DNA from 2 places in the Enterobacter cloacae complex sp. HYC033_NIDB genome. Region 2 is predicted to be linked to the other one. Evidence: predicted binding sites of a transcription regulator. Region 2 holds the regulator's gene; the other holds the start of a gene.
The links. The regulator Fur, encoded in region 2, represses iron uptake genes when iron is present. The targets are predictions, from matches to a motif close to ATAATAATGAGAACNACTATCAA.

Region 1: sodA (superoxide dismutase [Mn]) is a predicted target of Fur. The motif match lies at 5,127-5,149, and genes of this name have one in related genera.

The regions. Positions count from the first base shown of each region.
Region 1 is NZ_CP115123.1:652,611-664,088, reverse strand. It holds gene rhaA (L-rhamnose isomerase) at 1-373, opposite strand, end outside; gene rhaB (rhamnulokinase) at 370-1,839, opposite strand; gene rhaS (HTH-type transcriptional activator RhaS) at 2,141-2,977, shown strand; gene rhaR (HTH-type transcriptional activator RhaR) at 3,051-3,899, shown strand; gene rhaT (L-rhamnose/proton symporter RhaT) at 3,900-4,934, opposite strand; gene sodA (superoxide dismutase [Mn]) at 5,223-5,843, shown strand; gene yiiM (6-hydroxyaminopurine reductase) at 5,910-6,593, shown strand; gene cpxA (envelope stress sensor histidine kinase CpxA) at 6,637-8,010, opposite strand; gene cpxR (envelope stress response regulator transcription factor CpxR) at 8,007-8,705, opposite strand; gene cpxP (cell-envelope stress modulator CpxP) at 8,856-9,362, shown strand; gene fieF (CDF family cation-efflux transporter FieF) at 9,516-10,400, shown strand; gene pfkA (6-phosphofructokinase) at 10,585-11,478, shown strand, end outside.
Region 2 is NZ_CP115123.1:2,176,889-2,188,366, reverse strand. It holds gene ybfF (esterase) at 1-612, shown strand, start outside; gene ybfE (LexA regulated protein) at 741-1,028, shown strand; gene fldA (flavodoxin FldA) at 1,184-1,714, shown strand; gene fur (ferric iron uptake transcriptional regulator) at 2,006-2,452, shown strand; gene chiQ (ChiQ/YbfN family lipoprotein) at 2,595-2,921, opposite strand; gene chiP (chitoporin ChiP) at 2,969-4,366, opposite strand; gene O1721_RS10455 (LacI family DNA-binding transcriptional regulator) at 4,877-5,878, shown strand; gene O1721_RS10450 (ADP-ribosylglycohydrolase family protein) at 5,912-8,047, shown strand; gene O1721_RS10445 (ABC transporter substrate-binding protein) at 8,044-9,336, shown strand; gene glnS (glutamine--tRNA ligase) at 9,396-11,063, opposite strand; gene nagE (PTS N-acetyl glucosamine transporter subunit IIABC) at 11,233-11,478, opposite strand, start outside.

The sequences.
Region 1 (11,478 bases), 1.5 Mb from region 2:
TGGCTTTCGCCCACGCCACCCAGTTCGTAAAGTGCTCCGGTTTGATTTCATTACGCGCCACCGGCTCGTCGGATTCGAGATAAATGGCGTGCAGATTCAGGCGCTTTGGCCCGGGGATCAGGCTCAGCGACAGCTCCAGATCCGCACGCAGTTCGGTGGCGTTGCGCGCTTTGCCCGGATAGTTACCCGTGGCCTGAATACCCCCCGTCAGGGAACCGCCCGGGTTCTCGAAGCCAGCAACGTCATCACCCTGCCAGCAGTGCATGGAGACGGGCAGACGGTCGAGCTGGCGCAGCGCCTCTTCGACATCCACGCCGACGGCGGCGAAACGCTGTTTAGCCAGGTCCCAGGCTTGTTCAAGTTGAGTGGTCATGCGCAAAGCTCCTTAGTCAGTCGTTTTTGCTGAAACTGCGCCCTGTAGCGGGCAATTTCATGGCAGGGATGGGGGGTGAAGGTGGTCAGGCTGTTATTCGCCGTCACCACCGAACGGAAATCGTCGACGTTTGAAAGTTCGTCCAGGGTCATCAGCTGAATGCCGATATTGCCGAGCGTGGAGGCTTCAATCGGACCTGCCACCACGGTAATGCCGCAGGCATCCGCGCAGAGCTGGTTCAGCAGCTGGTTCTGGCAGCCGCCGCCCACGATATGCAGCTGCGAGAACGGTTTGCCGCGAAGGTCAGCCAGCTCGCTCAGGATGTCGGCATAGAGCAGGGCGAGACTGTCAAAAATGCAGCGCGCCAGCTCGGCGGGGCGGGAAGGTACCGGCTGCCCCGCTTCAAAACAGGCGGCCTGGATTTCAGCGCTCATGTGCGCCGGGTTGATAAAGCGGTCGTCGTTCGGGTTAATCAGGAAGGTGCAGGCCTTCAGCGTTTCGGTTTCCGCGATAAGCGCGGGCAGGTCGGTGATGTTCTGCTCTTTCAGCACCCGCTGGAGCAGCCACAGGCCCATGATGTTCTTCAGCACCCGGTAGCGCCCTTCGGCGCCACCTTCGTTAGTGATGTTCGCCGCCAGTGCGGCATCGCTGGTGTAGGGTGTTTTGCTCTCAAAGCCCATCAGCGACCAGGTGCCGGAAGAGAGGTACGCCGCGTCTTTGCCGGCGAGCGGCGAGGCAATGACCGCGCTCGCGGTGTCGTGACTGGCGACGGCGACAACAGGGATTTCATTCCCCTGCGGGCAAAGCCAGTGGCCGATCACATTGCCCGGATGGGTTGGCGCGCCGAACCAGGACGGCGAGGCGCCCGTCCAGGCCAGCAGATGTTCATCCCAGTTATCGGTGTTGATGTTAACCAGCTGCGTGGTGGTGGCGTTGGTGTATTCCCAGTTCATGTTGCCGGTCAGACGGTAGCTTAAGTAGTCCGGGATCAGCAGCGCATGCGCCACCTTTTCGACCAGCTCTGGCTGTTGCTCAACCAGCGCGCGCAGCTGATACAGCGTGTTAAACGGCAGAAACTGAATGCCGCTGCGACCATAGATGTTCTCCTTGCCAAGCTGGGCGATGGCGTGCGCCATCAGCCCATCGGTGCGGCTGTCACGATAGGAGACCGGCAGGCCGACGCGTTCGCCGTGACTGTCCAGCAGTACGTAATCCACACCCCAGGTATCAATGCCGATACTGTCGATGCGAATACCGTCTTCGCAGACGTTGTGAAGTCCGGTGCGGATCTCTGCTTCCAGGGCGTCGATATCCCAGGTAACAAAACCGTCCTGTTTTTGCAGACAATTGGCGAAACGGTGCATTTCGCGAAGCGTAAGGGTGTGCAGGTCGCAGTCCCAGGTGGCGAGCATTACACGGCCGCTGGATGCGCCTAAATCGACAGCCACACAATGGCGAAAAGTCATGGTCGGGTCCTTTCTTAAGTCATTAGCGAGGAGTGTAAGAAAGGGAAGAAATAGCCACCTTCTCGCCACTGACAGCCCAAATCTCGCGCTGGCAAGAAAGCAAAGATGAACGTGAGGGAGTTCACAGTTTCCAGTAATGGCGGGGTTTGCAGGCAGTGTGACGCTGACCGCATTTCCTGATCTTTCCGCCTGTTTCTTGAAAAACCGACAGCTTTTGCGCGGTTTGCTGTCAAAAATTTAAGGTGAGCGTGGAAGGCCTTAATTACTATTTTGAGAACTTTTCTCATTGGTGGGGGCCGTTATGACCGTACTGCACAGCGTCGATTTTTTTCCTTCGGGGGCTTCGCCGGTCGCGATTGAGCCACGGCTGCCTCAGGCTGCGTTCCCGGAGCATCATCATGATTTTCATGAAATTGTGATTGTTGAGCACGGAACGGGCATCCACGTGTTTAACGGTCAGCCGTATACCATCAGCGGCGGTACGGTGTGCTTCGTGCGCGATCACGACAGGCACCTGTATGAACATACCGACAACCTGTGCCTGACCAATGTGCTCTATCGTTCTCCGGATGCGTTCCAGTTTCTCTCCGGGCTGAATCAGCTGTTGCCGCAGGAGAAGGACGGTCACTACCCCTCGCACTGGCGGGTGAATCAGTCCACGTTGCAGCAGGTGCGTCAGCTGGTGAGCCAGATGGAGCAGAGCGAGGATGGACAGGAGACGCACGCCATTGCTACCCGCGAGCTGCTGTTTATGCAGCTGCTGGTGCTGCTGCGGCGCAGCAGCCTGGTGGAAGGGCTGGAAAATAACGACGCGCGCCTGAACCAGCTGATGGCCTGGCTGGAAGATCATTTTGCCGAAGATGTCTGCTGGGAAACGCTGGCGGATGACTTTTCGCTCTCGCTGCGCACGCTGCATCGTCAGCTCAAGCAGCATACCGGGCTGACGCCGCAGCGCTACCTCAACCGTCTGCGCCTGATCAAAGCGCGGCACCTTTTACGTCATACCGACGAAAGCGTCACCGATATCGCCTATCGCTGCGGATTCGGCGACAGTAACCACTTTTCGACGCTTTTTCGCCGGGAGTTTAACTGGTCGCCGCGTGATATTCGTCAGGGGAAAGACGCGTTGCTTCAGTAACGCGAGGGCAGTCACCGTTTTTTTGCTGCAAAAAGGCTAATAATGTCCGGTTATTCGCCGTAGAGGTTGTGGTGTGGCTGCTCAGCTCATTCTTCGCAAAGATGATTTTTTTGCCTCCGCGAGTCAGGCCGTCGCGGTGGCCGACCGCTACCCGCAAAACGTCTTTGCCGAGCACACCCACGAGTTTTGCGAGCTGGTGCTGGTATGGCGAGGCAACGGCCTGCACGTCCTCAACGACCGCCCCTACCGCATCACGCGCGGAGACCTGTTCTACATCCGCGCTGAAGACAAACACTCCTACGCCTCGGTTGACGATCTGGTGTTGCAGAACGTCATCTACTGCCCCGACAGACTTAAACTGAATGTCGACTGGGCGGGCAATATCCCCGGTTTTCATGATGCCAGAGGCGAACCGCACTGGCGCTTAAGCAGCAACGGCATGGCTCAGGTGCGCCAGACGATTTCCCAGCTGGAGCAGGAGAGCCAGAAGAGCGATCCGGTGGCAAACCAGATGTCGGAGCTGCTTTTTGCCCAGCTGGTGATGACCCTGAAGCGGCATCGTTACGCTACGGATAATCCCTCTGCTACCACGCAGGAAGCGCTGCTGGATAAGCTCATCACCCGGCTTGCGGGCAGTCTGAACAAGAGTTTCGTGCTGGAAAAATTCTGCGAGCAGGAGCAGTGCAGCGAGCGCGCACTGCGCCAGCAGTTCCGCACCCAGACGGGGATGACGGTCAACCACTATCTGCGCCAGCTGCGCATCTGCCACGCCCAGTACCTGTTACAGCATACGGAGCTGATGGTGAGTGAAGTGGCGATGCGCTGCGGCTTTGAGGACAGTAACTACTTTTCGGTGGTGTTTAACCGTGAGGTGGGGATGACGCCGGTTCAGTGGCGTCATCGCAGTCGAAAGGCAGCGTAATCAGTTCGCCATGCCGAGGCCGACGATATTGGCCGCAATGATAATCACCACACAGCCCAGGCTCAGCACGCCAACCGGACGACGCCCGGCATTGTTCCACTCTTTCAGCACCAGCCCAACCAGCCCGCCGCACAGCACGTAGAAGCTCATGTGCAGCATCCAGCTCATGTAGTCATACTGCGCCGGAATACTGGCGTGACCCCAGGCGTAGAAGAAGAATTGCAGATACCACATCAGACCGCCGAGGGCGGAGAGCAGGACGTTGGTGACGATCAGCGGTTTTGCCAGCGAGAAGTCGGCTTTTACCGACAGGTTCTTCACTTTTGCCAGACGAATGAAGCAGAAGCCGAGGTTTACCAGCGCGCCGCCGCCCATGATCACCACGTAGCTTGGCAGGGCAACGTACAGCGGATCGACGCCCAGCGCCGCAGCGGCGTCGTGCATCGGTTTGGCGGCGTTCATGGCGAACGACATGCCCGCCGAGAAGACGCCGCACATCACCGCCAGCAGCAGCCCTTTCTTCAGGTTGAACTCTTCGGCTTTGATGCCCATCTTGCGTTCTTTCAGCTGGCCTGCGCGGGTGACGATGCCCACGCCGATCACCGCCACCAGCACGCCCAGCAGCGTCATTCGCCCGCCCTGAGTGTTGATCAGCACGTCGAAGTGGCCGTTGAGGATTGGCGTCATCAGGGTGCCAATAATCAGCGTAATGCCAATCGCGATGCCAATCCCCATCGACATGCCTAGGTAGCGCATGGTGAGGCCGTAGTTGATATTACCGATGCCCCACATCGCGCCGAACAGGAATACCGGCAGCAGGGTGGAGGCGCTGAAGGAGGAGAAGTAGCCCCAGAAATCGGGCAGCAGCATGGCGCTGATTGTCCATGGCAAAATCAGCCAGGACACGGTGCCGCCAACGGACCACATGGTTTCCCATGACCAGCCTTTCACCTTTTTAAACGGGGCATAGAAACAGGCTGCACTGGCCGCGCCTATCAAATGCCAGAAAATACCCATCGTAATCGCATGATTCATTTTTACATCCTCATCGTTTTTATAGCCGGAGGCTTCCCGCCGACTTGATGAGTGTAAAAATGAGGCGGTTTGGGAACCTTCAGAAGGTTGCCGCACTTTTGTTCAGGATGGCAATCAGCACGTTAAGCACGTGAGCAGACTCACAATTTTGTCATTTATCAAAAATCTAATAACCTTATAAAAACTACGGCATTGATAATCATTTTCAATATCATTTAATTAACTATAATGAACCAACTGCTTACGCGGCATTAACAGCTGTGCCGCCCGACAATAATGGAGAGGATTATGAGTTATACACTGCCATCCCTGCCGTATGCCTACGACGCACTGGAACCGCATTTCGACAAGCAGACGATGGAAATCCATCACACTAAACACCACCAGACCTATGTGAACAACGCGAATGCTGCGCTGGAAAGCCTGCCAGAGTTCGCTAATCTGCCTGTTGAAGAGCTGATCACCAAACTGGACCAGCTGCCGGCAGACAAGAAAACCGTGCTGCGCAACAACGCGGGCGGTCACGCTAACCACAGCCTGTTCTGGAAAGGCCTGAAAACCGGCACCACCCTTCAGGGCGACCTGAAAGCGGCTATCGAGCGTGACTTCGGTTCCGTTGACAACTTCAAAGCGGAATTCGAAAAAGCCGCTGCAACCCGTTTCGGCTCTGGCTGGGCGTGGCTGGTCCTGAAAGGTGACAAACTGGCGGTCGTTTCTACCGCTAACCAGGACTCCCCGCTGATGGGTGAAGCTATCTCTGGCGCATCCGGCTTCCCAATTCTGGGTCTGGACGTGTGGGAACACGCTTACTACCTGAAGTTCCAGAACCGTCGCCCTGACTACATCAAAGCCTTCTGGGATGTAGTGAACTGGGACGAAGCAGCAGCGCGTTTCGCCGCTAAAAAATAAGGTTGCATTGACGCCTGTGAGAAGCGAGTCTGATGACTCGCTTTTTTTGTATCTGAAGGAGTGGAGATGCATTACCCGGTGAATGTGTTTACAGGCAAGGTAAGGGAGTACGAAGGCAGCCGCCCGAGCGCCATCGCCAAAGTGCAGGTCGACGGTGAGCTGACGTTGACCGATCTCGGGCTTGCGGGTGACCAGCAGGCTGAAAAGAAAATCCACGGCGGGCCCGATCGCGCGCTGTGCCACTATCCGCGCGAGCACTATCAGCACTGGAAAGCCGAATTTCCTGAACAGGCGGACCTCTTCGTTGCCCCCGCGTTTGGCGAAAATCTCTCAACGGAGGGGCTGACGGAGAAGAACGTCTTTATCGGCGATATTTACCGCTGGGGCGATGCTTTGATTCAGGTCACCCAGCCGCGCTCACCGTGCTTTAAGCTTAATTACCATTTCGGCATTCAGGATATGTCGGCCCAGCTGCAAAACGCGGGTAAAACCGGCTGGCTGTATCGCGTTGTGCAGGCGGGACAGGTTTCGGCGGATGCGCCGCTTGAGCTGGCTTCGCGCTTGAGTGAGGTGTCGGTATACGAGGCCTGCGCAATTGCCTGGCATATGCCGTTTGATGACGAGCAGTATCACCGCCTGCTGTCAGCGGCGGGATTATCCACCAGCTGGACCAGAACGATGCAGAAGCGGCGGTTAAGCGGCAAGATCGAGAGCAGTTCGCGGAGATTGTGGGGGAAAGAGGTTCCGTAGAAAGTAGGCCGGGTAAGGCGAAGCCGCCACCCGGCACATACGGTTACGAACGCTTATACAGCGGCAGCCATAGCGTTAACCTCAGCCCGCCCAGCGGGCTGTCATCGGCTTTCACCCAGCCACGGTGCTGTTGCATGGCGGTTTCAACAATCGCCAGACCTAGCCCCGTACCACCAGATTCACGGTCGCGCGCCTCGTCGGTGCGGTAGAACGGACGGAAAATCTGCTCGCGATCTTCCGGGCTGACGCCAGGACCATCGTCATCGACAATGACGGTAATCCCGTCTTTATCCACCGAAAACGCCACTTCAATCTTCGTGTGCGAATAGCGCAGGGCGTTACGCACGATATTCTCCAGCGCGCTTTCCAGCGTGTTGGGGTTATCGTAGAGCGGCCACGGGCCCGGCGGGAAGTTGACGGTGAACGATTTGCCCATCTGCTCCGCTTCGAACGCCGCGTTGTCCAGCACCTCATGCCAGAGGTGATTGGCTTTCACCGTTTCGCTCACCAGCGCGTTTTTCTGCTGATTGCGCGACATCACCAGCAGATCGTTGATCATGCTGTCCAGGCGATGCGCTTCCGTCTCAATACGCTCCAGCTCTTTGCTCTCGCCGCTGCGGCGGCGCAGCAGGGCGGTACCCAGCTGTAAGCGCGTGAGCGGCGTCCGCAGCTCGTGGGAGATATCCGACAGCAGGCGTTGCTGCGCGGTCATCATGCGGTCAAGAGCAGAGACCATCTGGTTAAAACTGGTTCCGGCGGCCAGGAACTCCTGCGGCCCGGATTCCAGCTCCGGATGCTGCCTCAGGTTGCCCTGCGCCACTTCGTCCGCCGCATTTTTCAGCTTACGCGCCGGTTTCGCCAGGCTCCACGCCAGCCATAACAGCAGCGGGGAACTGACCAGCATCGTGACAATCAACAGCAAAAGCGGACGGTCAAACAGCAGGTTGATAAAGTCGGACTGGGAACTGCTCGCAGGGCGAATCAGATAGAGCTGGTAATTGTCTTCCCCATCCCGCACCGAGAAAGGACCGACCATCTCTACCCGACCATATTTCTTTTTCTGTGGGTGATCGGCATTATCCGCCTGGCCAATAAAGTTGCGGATAATCTGCATTTCATTGCGATCGGCCCCAATCACGCGGCCTTCACTGGTGACCAGTAAAAGACGTTGTCCGGGGGGCGCCCACTTGTCGATAGCGCGAAACAGCCTGCGCCACCACATTAAATCGTTCGGCGGATCGTTTGCCAGCTCCGCTTCCACGTGCTGCTCGATCATCACGCCCTGACGTTGCTCGCTGTCGAGTAGCTCCGTCATCTGGCGTGAGTCGAGTTTTGGCAACATCAAAACGAGCATTAAAACCAGTGCCAGCGTCAGCCAGAAGATGGCGAAGATGCGGGCGGTTAAGCTGCCTATCATGAAGCGGAAACCATCAGATAACCACGACCACGCAGGGTTTTGAACCAGGGATGACCGTCTTTACGCTCCGGCAGCTTACGGCGCAGGTTCGAGATATGCATGTCGATGGCGCGGTCAAACGGGGTGAGGCGTTTGCCCAGCACTTCCTGGCTTAAGTGTTCACGCGACACCACCTGGCCGAGATGCTGCGCCAGCAGATACAGCAGGGTGAACTCGGTGCCGGTTAGCTCCAGCGTTTCACCGTCGAAGCTCGCTTCCTGGCGGCCCGGGTTCAGGCTCAGGGAGTCTACTTCCAGCGTAGGCGAGCTGTTGTCGGTATTCTGCTGCTGCTCGCTCCAGTGAGAGCGGCGCAGGATCGCGCGAATACGGGCCACCAGTTCACGGTCGTTGAACGGCTTAGGTAAATAGTCATCCGCACCCAGCTCAAGGCCGAGTACGCGGTCAAGCTCGCTGCCGCGTGCGGTCAGCATAATGACGGGGGTCTGGTGTGTCTGGCGAAGCTCTTTCAACGTATCAATACCGTTTTTCTTCGGCATCATGACGTCGAGCAAAAGTAAATCGATGCTGTCGTCAAGGAGACTCAGCGCCTGTTCCCCATCATGGGCAACCAGGACGTTGAAACCTTCCATGTCGAGCAACTCCTTTAAAAGAGATGTGAGCTCTCGGTCATCATCAACTAACAGGATTTTATTCATTGTTTAAATACCTCCGAGGCAGAAATTACGACATCAAGGCTATCTAATCCATGACTTTACGTTGTTTTACACCCCCTGACGCATGTTTGCAGCCTGAATCGTAGACTGTCTCTCGTTGAATCGCGACACGAAAGATTTTGGGAGCAAGTGATGCGCAAAGTTACCGCTGCCGTCATGGCCTCAACGCTGGCCTTCAGTGCGTTTAGCCAGGCTGCTGTAGCTATCATCAGCGATAACGGTTCCTCAGCAGAGGGCGCAACGCAGCACAGCAGCCAAAGCCATATGTTTGACGGCATAAGTTTAACCGAACATCAGCGTCAACAGATGCGAGATCTGATGCAGAGGGCAAGACACGACCAGCCCCCTGTTAATGTTAGCGAAATGGAGACAATGCATCGCCTTGTCACCGCAGAAAATTTTGACGAAAGCGCTGTACGCGCTCAGGCCGAAAAAATGGCGCAGGAACAGGTTGCCCGTCAGGTAGAGATGGCGAAGGTTCGCAACCAGATGTTCCACCTGCTAACGCCCGAGCAGCAAGCGGTTTTGAATACCAAACATCAGCAACGGATGAACCAGTTGCGTGAGGTTGCACGGATGCAGCGAAGCTCAGATATGACGCTTTTCAGTAGCAATAGCAGTACCCGTAGTAACCAGTAAACCCTGTTTTCCTTGCCATAGACACCATCCCTGTCTTCCCCCACATGATGTGGGGGTTTTTTTTGCCCATCGTTCAGGTTTGTTAACGCTTTATTCATCCTTTCACTCCACCACCATCCGTTATACTAGCGCCATGGCATGACAGGAGTGTTTATGAATCAATCCTATGGACGGCTGGTAAGCCGGGCCGCAATAGCCGCGACGGTGATGGCGTCGTGTTTGCTGATCATTAAAATTTTCGCGTGGTGGTACACCGGGTCGGTCAGTATTCTGGCGGCACTGGTGGATTCACTGGTGGATATTGCCGCCTCGCTGACCAACCTGCTGGTGGTGCGCTACTCGCTGCAACCGGCGGATGAAGAGCATACGTTTGGCCACGGCAAAGCGGAATCGCTGGCCGCGCTGGCACAAAGCATGTTTATTTCGGGCTCTGCGCTTTTCCTGTTTTTGACCGGTATTCAGCATCTTATTTCGCCTTCTCCGATGAACGATCCGGGCGTTGGCGTGGTCGTAACGGTAGTTGCACTTATAAGCACACTTGTTCTTGTAACGTTCCAGCGCTGGGTTGTACGCAAAACACAAAGCCAGGCTGTACGGGCCGATATGCTTCATTATCAGTCTGATGTTATGATGAATGGGGCTATTCTTATTGCGCTTGGTCTGGCCTGGTATGGCTGGCATCGGGCCGATGCGTTGTTTGCGTTAGGGATAGGGATCTATATTTTATACAGCGCCTTGCGGATGGGGTATGAAGCGGTACAGTCGCTTCTTGACCGTGCGCTTCCGGACGCAGAACGTGATGAAATTTATGCCATCGTGACCAACTGGCCTGGCGTCAGTGGTGCTCACGATCTTCGTACGCGGCAGTCAGGGCCGACCCGCTTTATTCAGATTCATTTGGAAATGGAAGACAACCTGCCACTGGTTCAGGCGCATATGGTCGCTGAACAGGTGGAGCAGGCGATTTTGCAGCGTTTCCCTGGGTCAGACGTCATTATTCATCAGGATCCGTGCTCTGTCGTACTCAGGGCGTTTTGAGCTTTCGTAATTCGTTGTAAAAAAGTGAGCCAGAGCAGCATTTTGTGGATAAATTACCACCATATGGCCTGACCTGAATCAATTCAGCTGGAAGGGATTGATATACTATTTGCAGTATTCGACGGTTGAACAGTTTCTTCCGGCAGCAGATTTCAATTTTGCATTCCTAAGTTCAGAGGTAGTCATGATTAAGAAAATCGGTGTGTTGACAAGCGGCGGTGATGCGCCGGGCATGAACGCGGCAATCCGTGGGGTTGTCCGTGCAGCGCTGACGGAAGGTCTGGAAGTTTTTGGTATCTATGACGGTTACCTGGGTCTGTATGAAGACCGCATGGTTCAGCTCGACCGCTACAGCGTGTCTGACATGATCAACCGTGGCGGTACTTTCCTCGGTTCTGCGCGCTTCCCGGAATTCCGTGACGAACACATCCGTGAAGTGGCTATCGAAAACATGAAAAAACGGGGTCTGGATGCGCTGGTGGTTATCGGCGGCGACGGCTCGTACATGGGTGCAAAACGTCTGACTGAAATGGGCTTCCCGTGCATCGGCCTGCCTGGCACCATCGACAACGACATCAAAGGCACCGACTACACCATCGGTTACTTCACCGCGCTGGGTACCGTTGTGGAAGCGATTGACCGCCTGCGTGACACCTCTTCCTCACACCAGCGTATTTCTATTGTTGAAGTGATGGGCCGTTACTGCGGTGACCTGACTCTGGCGGCGGCAATTGCCGGTGGCTGTGAGTTCGTGGTGGTGCCGGAAGTGGAATTCAGCCGTGAAGATCTGGTCGCTGAAATCAAAGCCGGTATCGCGAAAGGTAAGAAACACGCCATCGTTGCTATCACCGAGCACATCTGTGACGTTGACGAGCTGGCGAAGTACATCGAAACCGAAACCAAACGCGAAACCCGCGCGACCGTTCTGGGTCACATTCAGCGTGGTGGTTCCCCAGGCCCGTACGACCGTATCCTGGCGTCCCGCATGGGCGCGTACGCGATCGAGCTACTGCTTCAGGGTCACGGCGGCCGCTGCGTCGGTATCCAGAACGAGAAACTGGTTCACCATGACATCATC
Region 2 (11,478 bases):
CTTTCTGGGCGCTCGGAGGAGATGACCTACGCAGCCATGGCGCAGGATCTGCGGGACACCCTCGATGCGAATAATATCCAGAAAGCGACGCTTATCGGGCATTCAATGGGCGGCAAAGCGGTGATGGCGCTCACTGCGCTGGCCCCTGAGCGAATTTCCGGGCTGGTGGTCATCGACGTTGCGCCCGTCAATTACGACGTTCGCCGTCACGATGAGATTTTTGCCGCCATCAATGCGGTCACCGAAGCGGGTGTCGCAACCCGCCAGCAGGCGGCTGCCGTTATGCGTGAGCATCTTGATGAGGAAGGCGTAGTTCAGTTCCTGCTGAAATCGTTTGTTGACGGACAATGGCGCTTTAACGTCCCGGTATTGTGGGATCAGTATTCGCATATTGTGGGCTGGGAAACCGTCCCCGCCTGGCCGCACCCTACCCTTTTTATTCGCGGCGGCAACTCCCCTTACGTCACTGACGCGTACCGTGACACGCTGCTGGCGCAATTCCCGCAAGCTCGCGCTCACGTCATTGCCGGTGCCGGGCACTGGGTACACGCGGAAAAACCGGATGCCGTCCTGCGCGCCATTCGCCGCTATCTTACTGATACAGCGAATTGATTAAAAAGCCAGCGACCGGAAGACGACGGGCTTCCAGTCGTTGGCGTGTGGATTTGGGTGATGTATGATGGCGCGCTTATCGCCCGGGCATTAGCAGGGCGGCGTGTTTCCCCCGAAGTCTCAGAATCATGGCCAAAGAACAAACGGACCGTACGACACTAGATCTGTTCGCGAATGAGCGTCGACCGGGACGACCGAAAACGAATCCGCTTTCGCGCGATGAACAGCTGCGTATCAATAAACGCAACCAGCTTAAACGCGATAAAAATCGTGGGCTTAAGCGTGTCGAACTGAAGCTGAATGCCGATGCCGTCGATGCGCTTAACGAATTAGCTGACGCGCGCAACATCAGCCGCAGCGAACTGATCGAAGAGATGCTGATCGCCCAGCTTGAGACGTTACGCGGCAAGGCGTGAGTCAGAAAATCCCCAATATTACCTTTTTCATGTAGCACAGAGTGCAGTCCTGCGTGATAGCTGTTTCCGCAGGGTTGCCTGTTCTGCTATTATTGCCCTTATCCGTGGACAATTTGCGCCACCATACCATTAAGTTTCAAGAGGTTATTTTACTCATGGCAATCATCGGCATTTTCTTTGGCAGTGATACCGGCAATACTGAAAATATCGCAAAAAACATTCAAAAACAGCTCGGTAAAGACGTTGCTGATGTGCATGACATCGCCAAGAGCAGCAAAGAAGATCTCGAGGGCTATGACATCCTGCTGCTGGGCATCCCGACCTGGTACTACGGTGAAGCACAGTGTGACTGGGACGATTTCTTCCCGACGCTGGAAGAAGTAGACTTCAACGGCAAGCTGGTTGCCCTGTTTGGCTGTGGCGATCAGGAAGACTATGCTGAATATTTCTGTGATGCGCTGGGCACTATTCGCGACATCATTGAGCCACGCGGTGCGGCGATCGTCGGTCACTGGCCAACGGCGGGTTACCATTTCGAAGCGTCCAAAGGTCTGGCAGATGACGATCACTTCGTTGGCCTGGCCATTGATGAAGACCGTCAGCCAGAGCTGACCGCTGAGCGTGTAGAAAAATGGGTTAAGCAGGTTCGTGAAGAGCTGAACCTGGACGATATCCTTAACGCCTGATATCCCTGCGGCGCAACTCCGGTTGCGCCCGTTTTCCAGGTAAAACCGATTAAATTAATTGCTACAAACTTTTAACTTTTTCGCCCAGACCTGTACAATATCCCCCTGGTAAAAAGTGGGTGCCATCGAACAAGTTTGTTGGTGATACCACGTTTTTATAAGCATACTTTGCTTGAGACTTGCAGTTTTCATTTAGCCATGGCAGTTCTATAATGAGACGCATTATCCCAAGTGCATTTTCTGTCACTTCTTCTTTTGAAGTGAATCGTTTAGCAACAGGACAGATTCCGCATGACTGACAACAATACCGCATTAAAGAAAGCTGGCCTGAAAGTAACGCTTCCTCGGTTAAAAATCCTTGAAGTGCTTCAGGGGCCAGACAATCACCATGTCAGTGCGGAAGACCTTTATAAGCGTCTTATCGATATGGGTGAAGAGATTGGGCTGGCAACCGTCTATCGTGTGCTGAACCAGTTTGATGACGCGGGCATTGTTACTCGTCATAATTTCGAAGGCGGTAAATCCGTGTTCGAGCTGACTCAGCAGCATCACCACGATCACCTGATCTGCCTCGACTGTGGCAAGGTCATTGAATTTAGCGATGATTCCATTGAATCACGCCAGCGTGAAATCGCCGCCCGTCATGGCATCCGCCTGACCAACCACAGCCTGTACCTGTACGGTCACTGCGCTGAAGGCGATTGCCGCGAAGACGACCACGCGCACGACGCGAAATAATATCGTGTTCATACTCTGAGCCAGCCGTAAGGTTGGCTTTTTTTTGCCTGAAAAAAGTCCGGTGGCGCTGCGCTTACCGGGCCTACGGGCTGTGACACCGTTGTAGGCCCGGTAAGCGCAGCGCCACCGGGCATAAAGCAACTTATTTATTGTTATTGCGAATCTCGTCCCAGATCTTATCGCAACGCTTCGCCACTTCCTGATCGTTACCGCTTTTCCGCGCCTGGATACAGGCCTGGTAATCCATCACGCGAACATTTTCCTGCGTCGCAAACTGCTCATGCGCTTTCTCTTTTTTCAGCACATTCAGCACGCTCTGGCAGGCTTCAATCTTCTCTGGCGATCCTTGTGCTGTATTGATGCAGGCGCTATACGCCTCCTTCAGACGGAAGTCTTCTTTCTGCGCCTGATCCTGCGCACACGCCACCAGCCCCGATGCCAGCAGCGCAACGATTACCATTTTTTTCATCATATGCAGTCTCCATGCAGGCGGGATTTCGCCCGCCTGCGTGTTCATCAGAAGATTGTGAATGGCGCAATGACCATGAATTTCACGTCACGTTCATCCTGGAAGATGTTGCCGTAACCGCCCGCGTAGCTCGGGATATCGGAGTGGTTGTCATACTGGGTGAAGTGCAGTTTGAACATCGTGCCTTTCGCACGGCCCTCCTGAAGGGTGTAAATCGCATCCAGGCTGTATGAAGACTCTTTCAGACGGTAGTTCGGATCGTAGTAGGCGTCTGGCGTAGCCATATCTGCTGGCTTCGCGTCCCAGGCGTACGCGTAGGACGCACCCACCGCCCAGCCAGGCAGGTTCCAGTTCTTCAGGTCATACATTGCGCCGAAGAAGACCGCCTTTTCGCCGTCGGCGTTGAAGTCAGAGCGGTTATCCCACCAGATATCCAGACGACCATTGGAAGAGGCGTAGGTTGGCGTCATACGTTGCAGGAAGTAGCCCTGCTGCCCTTCTGCCTTGACCCATGTTCCCTCCAGACGTAAATCAACCTGACCTACCTTGTAGCCGAAGGTCAACGCCTGTAACCACGCGGTGCCGTCATAGATATCATTTACGCTGCCATCACTGACTTTGTCGCGCGTACCGTAGAACTGATAGCTGGTGCTCAGCGGGCTACCCGCGATATCAAATTTGTAGCTGGCTTTAGCAAAGTACTGATCGATATAGCCTTCAGCCTGACCAAAAGCAGCTTCCAGCACCAGATCGTTTTTGAAGTCGTACTTCGCCCCCAGCGAGTGGAGATAATCAACTTTGGTTTTTTTATCATTCTGATAGAACTTGTCCATCTCAATGTGCCACGGCGCTTTGTACTCGTTGGTCCACATATAGGAGAAGCTCAACGCCCCCGCATCGCCGTAGTCAAAATTAGCACCGGCTTCCGCACCCTGATAGGTACCTGGCATAAAGCTCCAGTGCGGTGCTAACAGCGTCTGACCGGTTGGCTGGATATAACCTCCACGCGCCCAGACCGGACCATATTTGAATTTTGCAGCCGCTTTATACAGGCTGATTCCGCTTTTATCGCCGGACCAGTCTTCGTCGTAGGCTTTATTGCTGGAGGAGAACGCAATTTCGTTCGGATGGCCGCTGTCGCCATTTTCGGCCATTTCAATTGCGGTGAACGCGGCAATATCGATCCCGAACATATCGGCGGCATATCCCGACTGGAAATCCAGGTTGGCGTTCCAGGTCGAGTGAGAAAGGTTGGTTTTGTATCTATCTTCAGTGACGTCTTTACGGTCACGCTCACGCTGCCAGTAATAAATACCGCCCGTGAGGGTGGAATCTTCAATGAAACCTGCTGCTTTTGCCTCTGGCGCAACCACCAGGCCCGACATTGCTGTCACACCGGCGATAGCCAGCGCCAGCGCACAACGTTTGCCACTGAACGTACGCATATGTTTATCCTCTTTGACGTATAAATTGCTGTTACCAAAGGCAAACAGCGAAAAAATAAAAAAGTAGCGTTGAGAAAAACCTCGTTGACTACAATGGTTAGACTATTTTTCGCGACGCGAATTATCAATCTCTTTCTGTAACGGGAATGTAAGAATATGAGCAACCGCACATATTTCATCGTTTTCTGTTACATTTCATTCATAACTCCAAAAATGCGGGCGTTTGACAGAAAACCTTTTATTTCCATAAACATGCAATCGGTTTCATCGTTTAAACATTTGAGATGTTTATTTTTTAATTGAAATCATTTATGAAAATAATAAATTTTGAATTGTTATTAATTCGCTGCGCAAAGCGGGTTCTCCCTTACTCTGACAATACCCGTTAAAGGATGTGAGATTGCTCGCTTTTTCTAAATTAACCGTCTGTTTTTACTGTTTCTCGTCTTGACGCCGCCAAAAGACCTCATTGATTATGTGGTCAGGTTATACGTATAAGTTGGCGCACATATGGCAAAAAGAATGACGCAACGCGATGTCGCTGCACTGGCGGGAGTTTCTCAGGCGGTGGTCTCAGTAGTGTTAGGCATGGGAAAACACGCCTATCCCCAGGAGACAGTTGCCAGAGTGGAAAACGCGGCGAAACAACTGGGCTATGTACCAAACCGCTTCGCCCAGGCATTGAAAACCAATAAAACACTGTCCGTGGCCTGTATTATTCCGGACATTGCCAACCCGTTTTATGCCTCGCTGATACGCGGGGTGCAATCGGTGATGGATGCCCATCGTTATGATGTCATCGTTGCCAGTACCGATGCTGTGCGGGAAAGGGAACTGCATTTTCTGAACTGGTCGGCTCAGGGGCGCGTCGATGCCGTAATTGGCACTTTTTTTCATGCCGGCGTTAATGATTTTGAACCCTATCTCATGGCCGGTTTTCCCATCGTCCGGATTGAAGCGGAGTATAAAACCGCCGGGAATTTGCCGTTACACAATATTTTTATCGACAACACCGCTGCCGCCCGCCGCGCTGTCGAATATCTGCTGGCTCAGGGGCACAAACACATCTGTATGATCGCAGGCGCTGGCGGCCCGGCTGGTGCCCGTGTGAAAGGCTATCAGCAGGCGATGGTGCAGGCTGGCCTTACGCCACAAATTCTTATGCAAGCAGATTTCTCAGAACCTACCAGCTATCAGTCCGCACTATCACTTTTCCGCAATGTTCCTCGCCCGGACGCTATCTTTGCCGCCAACGATGTAATGGCTATCGGCGTGATGCGGGCGGCAAGAGAGACGGGAATAACCATTCCCGGGCAGCTTGCCGTGGTCGGTTTTGATGATATCCCCTCGGCCGGACTGGTCACCCCTTCCCTGACCACTATCGCCCACTTTCCGGAACTAATCGGACAAAAAGCCGGTGAAATCCTGATGAATCACCTGTCCGGGGAACAGGATTCACCGGGAAGCACAACCGAAATGCCCTACCGCCTGGTAAAAAGGGAATCCGCCTGACTGGCGATTAATTACAGAGAAAAGGATGAAAAAATGGAATTACCTTCAGATTATTACCAGCGCGTTTACGCTGGGGTATTAGGGAAATTGATCGGCGTGTATCTGGGTCGCCCTTTTGAAGGCTGGACCTGGCAAAAAATCATGCGGGAACTCGGGCCAATACGGTATTACGTTAATGAAAAATTCAATCGCCCTCTGGTGATTACCGATGACGACGTAGCCGGAACATTCACATTTATTCGCGCGCTTGAGGATTACGCGTTACCGCCAGACCTGACAGCCGAACAGATGGGGCACTGTTGGCTGAATTACATCATTGATAAGCGCACTATCCTCTGGTGGGGGGGGAATGGTAATTCAACAGAACATACGGCGTGGCTGAATCTTAAAAAGGGTATCCCTGCCCCGCTGAGTGGCGCTATCGCCACCAATGGCAAAACCATCGCAGAGCAAATCGGCGCGCAAATTTTCATTGATAGCTGGGCGCTCGTGGCTCCCGGCCAACCGCAACTGGCGGCGTCTCTGGCAAAAACAGCCGCCAGCGTGAGTCACGATGGGGAATCCGTTTATGCCGCCATGCTTTGGGCGGCAATGGAGTCACAGGCTTTTATCTGCCAGGACATCGAAAAACTGATTGCCACAGGCTTATCCGTTATCCCCCCAGATTCGCAAATTGCCATACTGGTCGCCGATGTCTGCCGCTGGCGCCAAGAGGATAACGACTGGCAGACGACGCGCCAGAAAATTGAAGACCACTACGGCTACCATAAATATCCCAGCAACTGCCATGTGATCCCCAACCACGCGTTGATGATTATGGCGATGCTCTACGCGCCGGACGATTTCCAGCAGTCCCAGTGCATCGTTAATACCTCCGGATGGGATACCGACTGCAATGCGGGCAACGTTGGCTGCCTGTCTGGAATTATGCTCGGGTTACAGGGTATTGACGCCGGCCCGGACTGGCGCGGCCCGTTGGCGGACAGAATGCTAATCTCTTCCGCGGACGGCGGTTTTTCCATCAACAACGCAGTACGCATTACGGATTATCTGGTGGATTTAGGCCATCAGATTGCCGGGCTTCCGCGCCCTGAACCGAAGAAAGGGGGGGCTCAATACCATTTCTCCCTTCCGGGAAGCGTACAGGGTTTTCGCTGGCTGAAGGAAGAGAATACCGCTCCGGTTGAGGTGAAAAACGAAGCCTGGCAGGGGCAGCAGATGCTGAGCATTCATTATCATCACCTCGCGCAGGGTCTTCAGGCCAGTGTGACCACGCAAACTTTTACCCCGCCGGAAATCGTGGAAATGCGCAGTTACGATCTCATGGCCACGCCACTGATATACCCTGGACAACGCTTGCACGCTACGCTTATTGCCCCATCGGACAATATCTCGTCGCTTAACGTGCGGCTGTGCTATCGGGTCTATGACGATAACAATTGTCTGATCCCTTGCTACGGTGACACGCACCACGTTGCCCCAGGCGAAGAAATAACGCTCTCGCTGGATATCCCTGACTGTAAAGGCCAACCAATAGGTGAAATTGGCGTGACGCTGAGTACCGACGCCCGTACTGCCCGTGGTCGACTCCTTATCGACAGCATGTGCTGGGATGGCGTACCGAAACTGACCCTGCGCAAACCCGCCGGAGAGAACGACTTCTGGTGGCGCTCATGGGTCAACGGAGTGGATCTCTTTTCCCGCCATTATCCAACCAGCTTTCGGATCTCAAAAGAATACGATGAGGGTTTAATCATTCACGGCACTCGCCAGTGGAATAACTATCGGGTGCAAAGTGACATCACGCTGCATTTGGGTGACTACGGTGGTCTGGCCTTCCGGGTACAGGGGATGAGACGTTACTACGCAGCGCGCGTAATGCGCGACGGAAAGGTACAGATAATACGCGTCCGCGACGCGGTGACCCGTATTCTGGCAGAAACCGTCCTGTCTGACGTTTATGAGCGGCCCCTCGTTTTCGATATCGCTGTTATGGGAAACACCCTTACCGCCACTGTCGATGGAAAAACCCTTTCCGTGGAAGATACCGAACGTGAAGCGTTTGCCGATGGTGGGATCGGGTTATTGATATGCGCCGGTGCGCTGTCAACCGACGCTATCCATATCTGCGCCAATGAAACGGTATCACAACAAGGGATGAAAAAATGAAAACAACAAACAGGCTACGGGCCCTGGCCCTGGTCGTTGCGGCATTACTCTCAGGATGTAAAGAGGATAAACCGCAGCAGGTTACAATTGAATTTATGCACTCCTCCGTAGAGCAAGAGCGCCAGGCCGTTATACGCGGCCTGATCGACCGCTTTCAGAAAGAAAACCCTACTATTACCGTGAAGCAGGTGCCGGTGGAAGAGGACGCCTTTAATACCAAAATGATTACGCTTGCCCGTTCAGGCGCGTTGCCGGAAGTGATCGAAGTTAGCCATGACTACGCCCGGGTAATGGACAAAGAGTCGCTAATCGATCACAAGGCGGTAAAAGCCCTGATAGAGAAACAAGGGGAAGCGTCTTTCTATGACGGCGTGTTGCGTATTGTCCGCACCGAAGACGGAAATGCATACACTGGCGTACCCATTAGCGCCTGGTTACAGGGGATCTGGTATCGAAAATCCGTACTGGCTAAGGCAGGGATTAGTGAGCCCAAAAACTGGGCCCAATTGCTGGATGCGGCGCGCAAGCTGACCAAAATCGGTGACAAAAAATACGGTATCGCTCTGCCGACGGCAGAGAGTGTGATGACCGAGCAAACTTTTTCCCAGTTTGCGCTTTCAAATCATGCCAACGTATTTAATGCTGACGGCAAGGTCACCGTCAACTCACCGGAAATGCTCGCGTCGCTGAATTATTACCGCGATCTTTCCCGATACACGATGCCCGGCTCTAATAATGTTATGGAGATCAAAGACGCCTTTATGAACGAGACTGCACCGATGGCGGTCTATTCGACCTACATTCTGCCAGCTATCGCTCAGGAAGGTTCGCTGGCCGACATCGGCTTTGTCGTTCCGACTGAAAAAACCTCTGCGGTGTATGGCGTAATCACTTCATTAACCATCACTACTGGGCAGAAGGAAGAAGAGACTGAAGCCGCTGAAAAATTCGTGTCATTTATGGAGCAAGCGCAAAATACCGCAGAATGGGTATTAATGTCGCCAGGGGCGATGCTGCCAGTGACAAAAGCCGTTGCTGCACACACCGTTTACAAAGATAACCCGGCTATTAAAGCCTTTGGCGATCTGACGACTCAACTGATTGCTCAGTATCCGCATATGCAGGTCTTTGGTTCCGTCGGTGAGAAGAATTTCACAGGGATGGGGGATGTCACCGGCTCCGCTATTCTCAGTGAAATGGTCAATCAGGTGACAGTAGGAAAACAGGAGACTGCCCCCGCGCTGGAACGCAGCCAGCAGCGAGTAGCTGAACTTTTGCAACGCCATTAACCCTCAAAAAAAACGCCGCATTACGCGGCGTTTGTTTCTCATTGACCATGCCAGCGTGATTATTCGCCGATCTTAGTCCAGGTATCACGCAGACCGACGGTACGGTTAAATACCGGTTTTTCTGCCGTGCTGTAACGGCTGTCCAGGCAGAAGTAACCCTCACGTTCAAACTGGAACGCTTTACCGGCTTCAGCGGCTTTCAGAGACGGCTCGGCATACCCCTGCTTGATAATCAGCGACTCAGGGTTGATAACCGCCAGGAAGTCCTCCGCAGCGCCTGGGTTAGGTACGCTGAACAGACGATCGTAGAGACGGATCTCAACCGGCAGCGCATGCTGCGCACTCACCCAGTGGATTACACCTTTTACTTTACGGCCATCCGCCGGATCTTTGCTCAGCGTCTCTGCGTCGTACGTACAGAAGATGGTCGTGATGTTACCTTCCGCATCTTTCTCTACGCGCTCGGCTTTGATCACATAGGCGTTACGCAGACGCACTTCTTTGCCCAGCACCAGACGCTTGTACTGCTTGTTCGCTTCTTCACGGAAGTCGGCGCGATCGATCCAGATTTCACCGCTGAACGGCACGTCGCGGGTGCCCATTTCCGGTTTGTTAGGATGGTTAGGCATCGAGACCAGTTCGCTTCCACCCTGCGGATAGTTTTCGATGACCAGTTTCACTGGATCGATCACTGCCATCGCGCGCGGCGCGTTTTCGTTCAGGTCTTCACGAATGCAGGATTCCAGAGACGCCATTTCGATAGTGTTGTCCTGCTTGGTAACGCCAATACGTTTGCAGAACTCACGAATGGACGCCGAGGTGTAGCCACGACGACGCAGGCCAGAGATGGTCGGCATACGCGGGTCGTCCCAGCCTTCAACGTGCTTGTCGGTGACCAGCAGGTTCAGCTTACGCTTGGACATCACGGTGTATTCCAGGTTCAGACGAGAGAACTCGTACTGACGCGGATGCACAGGAATGGTGATGTTATCCAGCACCCAGTCGTACAGACGACGGTTGTCCTGGAATTCCAGCGTGCACAGAGAGTGCGTAATGCCTTCCAGCGCATCGCTGATGCAGTGGGTGAAGTCGTACATCGGGTAGATGCACCACTTGTTACCGGTCTGGTGGTGTTCAGCGAACTTAATGCGGTACAGCACCGGATCGCGCATCACGATGAACGGAGACGCCATATCGATTTTGGCACGCAGACACGCTTTACCTTCTTCGAAGCCACCGGCACGCATTTTTTCAAACAGCGCCAGGTTCTCTTCCACGCTACGATCGCGGAACGGGCTGTTTTTACCAGGCTGAGTCAGCGTACCGCGGTATTCACGGATTTCGTCAGCAGACAATTCGTCGACGTATGCCAGACCTTTGTTAATCAGTTCAACCGCATAGGCATACAGCTGATCGAAGTAGTCTGAGGAGTAGCAGATATCGCCAGACCAGTTGAAGCCCAGCCATTGCACGTCGTTTTTAATCGACTCAACGTATTCGATGTCTTCTTTTACTGGGTTGGTGTCATCGAAACGCAGGTTGCACTGCCCCTGGTAATCTTGCGCAATACCAAAGTTCAGGCAGATCGATTTGGCGTGACCAATGTGCAGGTAGCCATTTGGCTCCGGCGGGAAACGCGTGTGGACTGTGGTGTGCTTACCACTGGCCAGATCTTCATCGATGATCTGACGAATAAAGTTACTCGGGCGGGCTTCTGCCTCACTCATCGTGGATTCCTCAAAGCGTAAACAACGAATAACGGCATATGATCTTATAAGCCGGACGTAGTGACAACCCTTAAAACGTCCCGGAAGAAAATAATGGGGGCAATTGCTGCAAAAAAAAGCGGCGGAGGATATCCCCCGCCGCTAAAGGCATAACTCTACTCAGGAGCGATTACTTGCCTTTAATCTCATACAGTGGCGTCTGGCCTGCAACCACCTGACCCTGCGCCTGGATCACCAGACCGCTGAAGTCGTCGATGTTGCTGCACACGACCGGGCTTATCATGGAGCGCGCGTTGGCATTCAGGAAGTCCAGATCCATTTCCAGAATCGGCTGACCTGCCGCCACTTCAGCACCCTCTTCCACCAGACGAGTAAAGCCCTGACCGTTCAGCGCAACGGTATCGATACCCATATG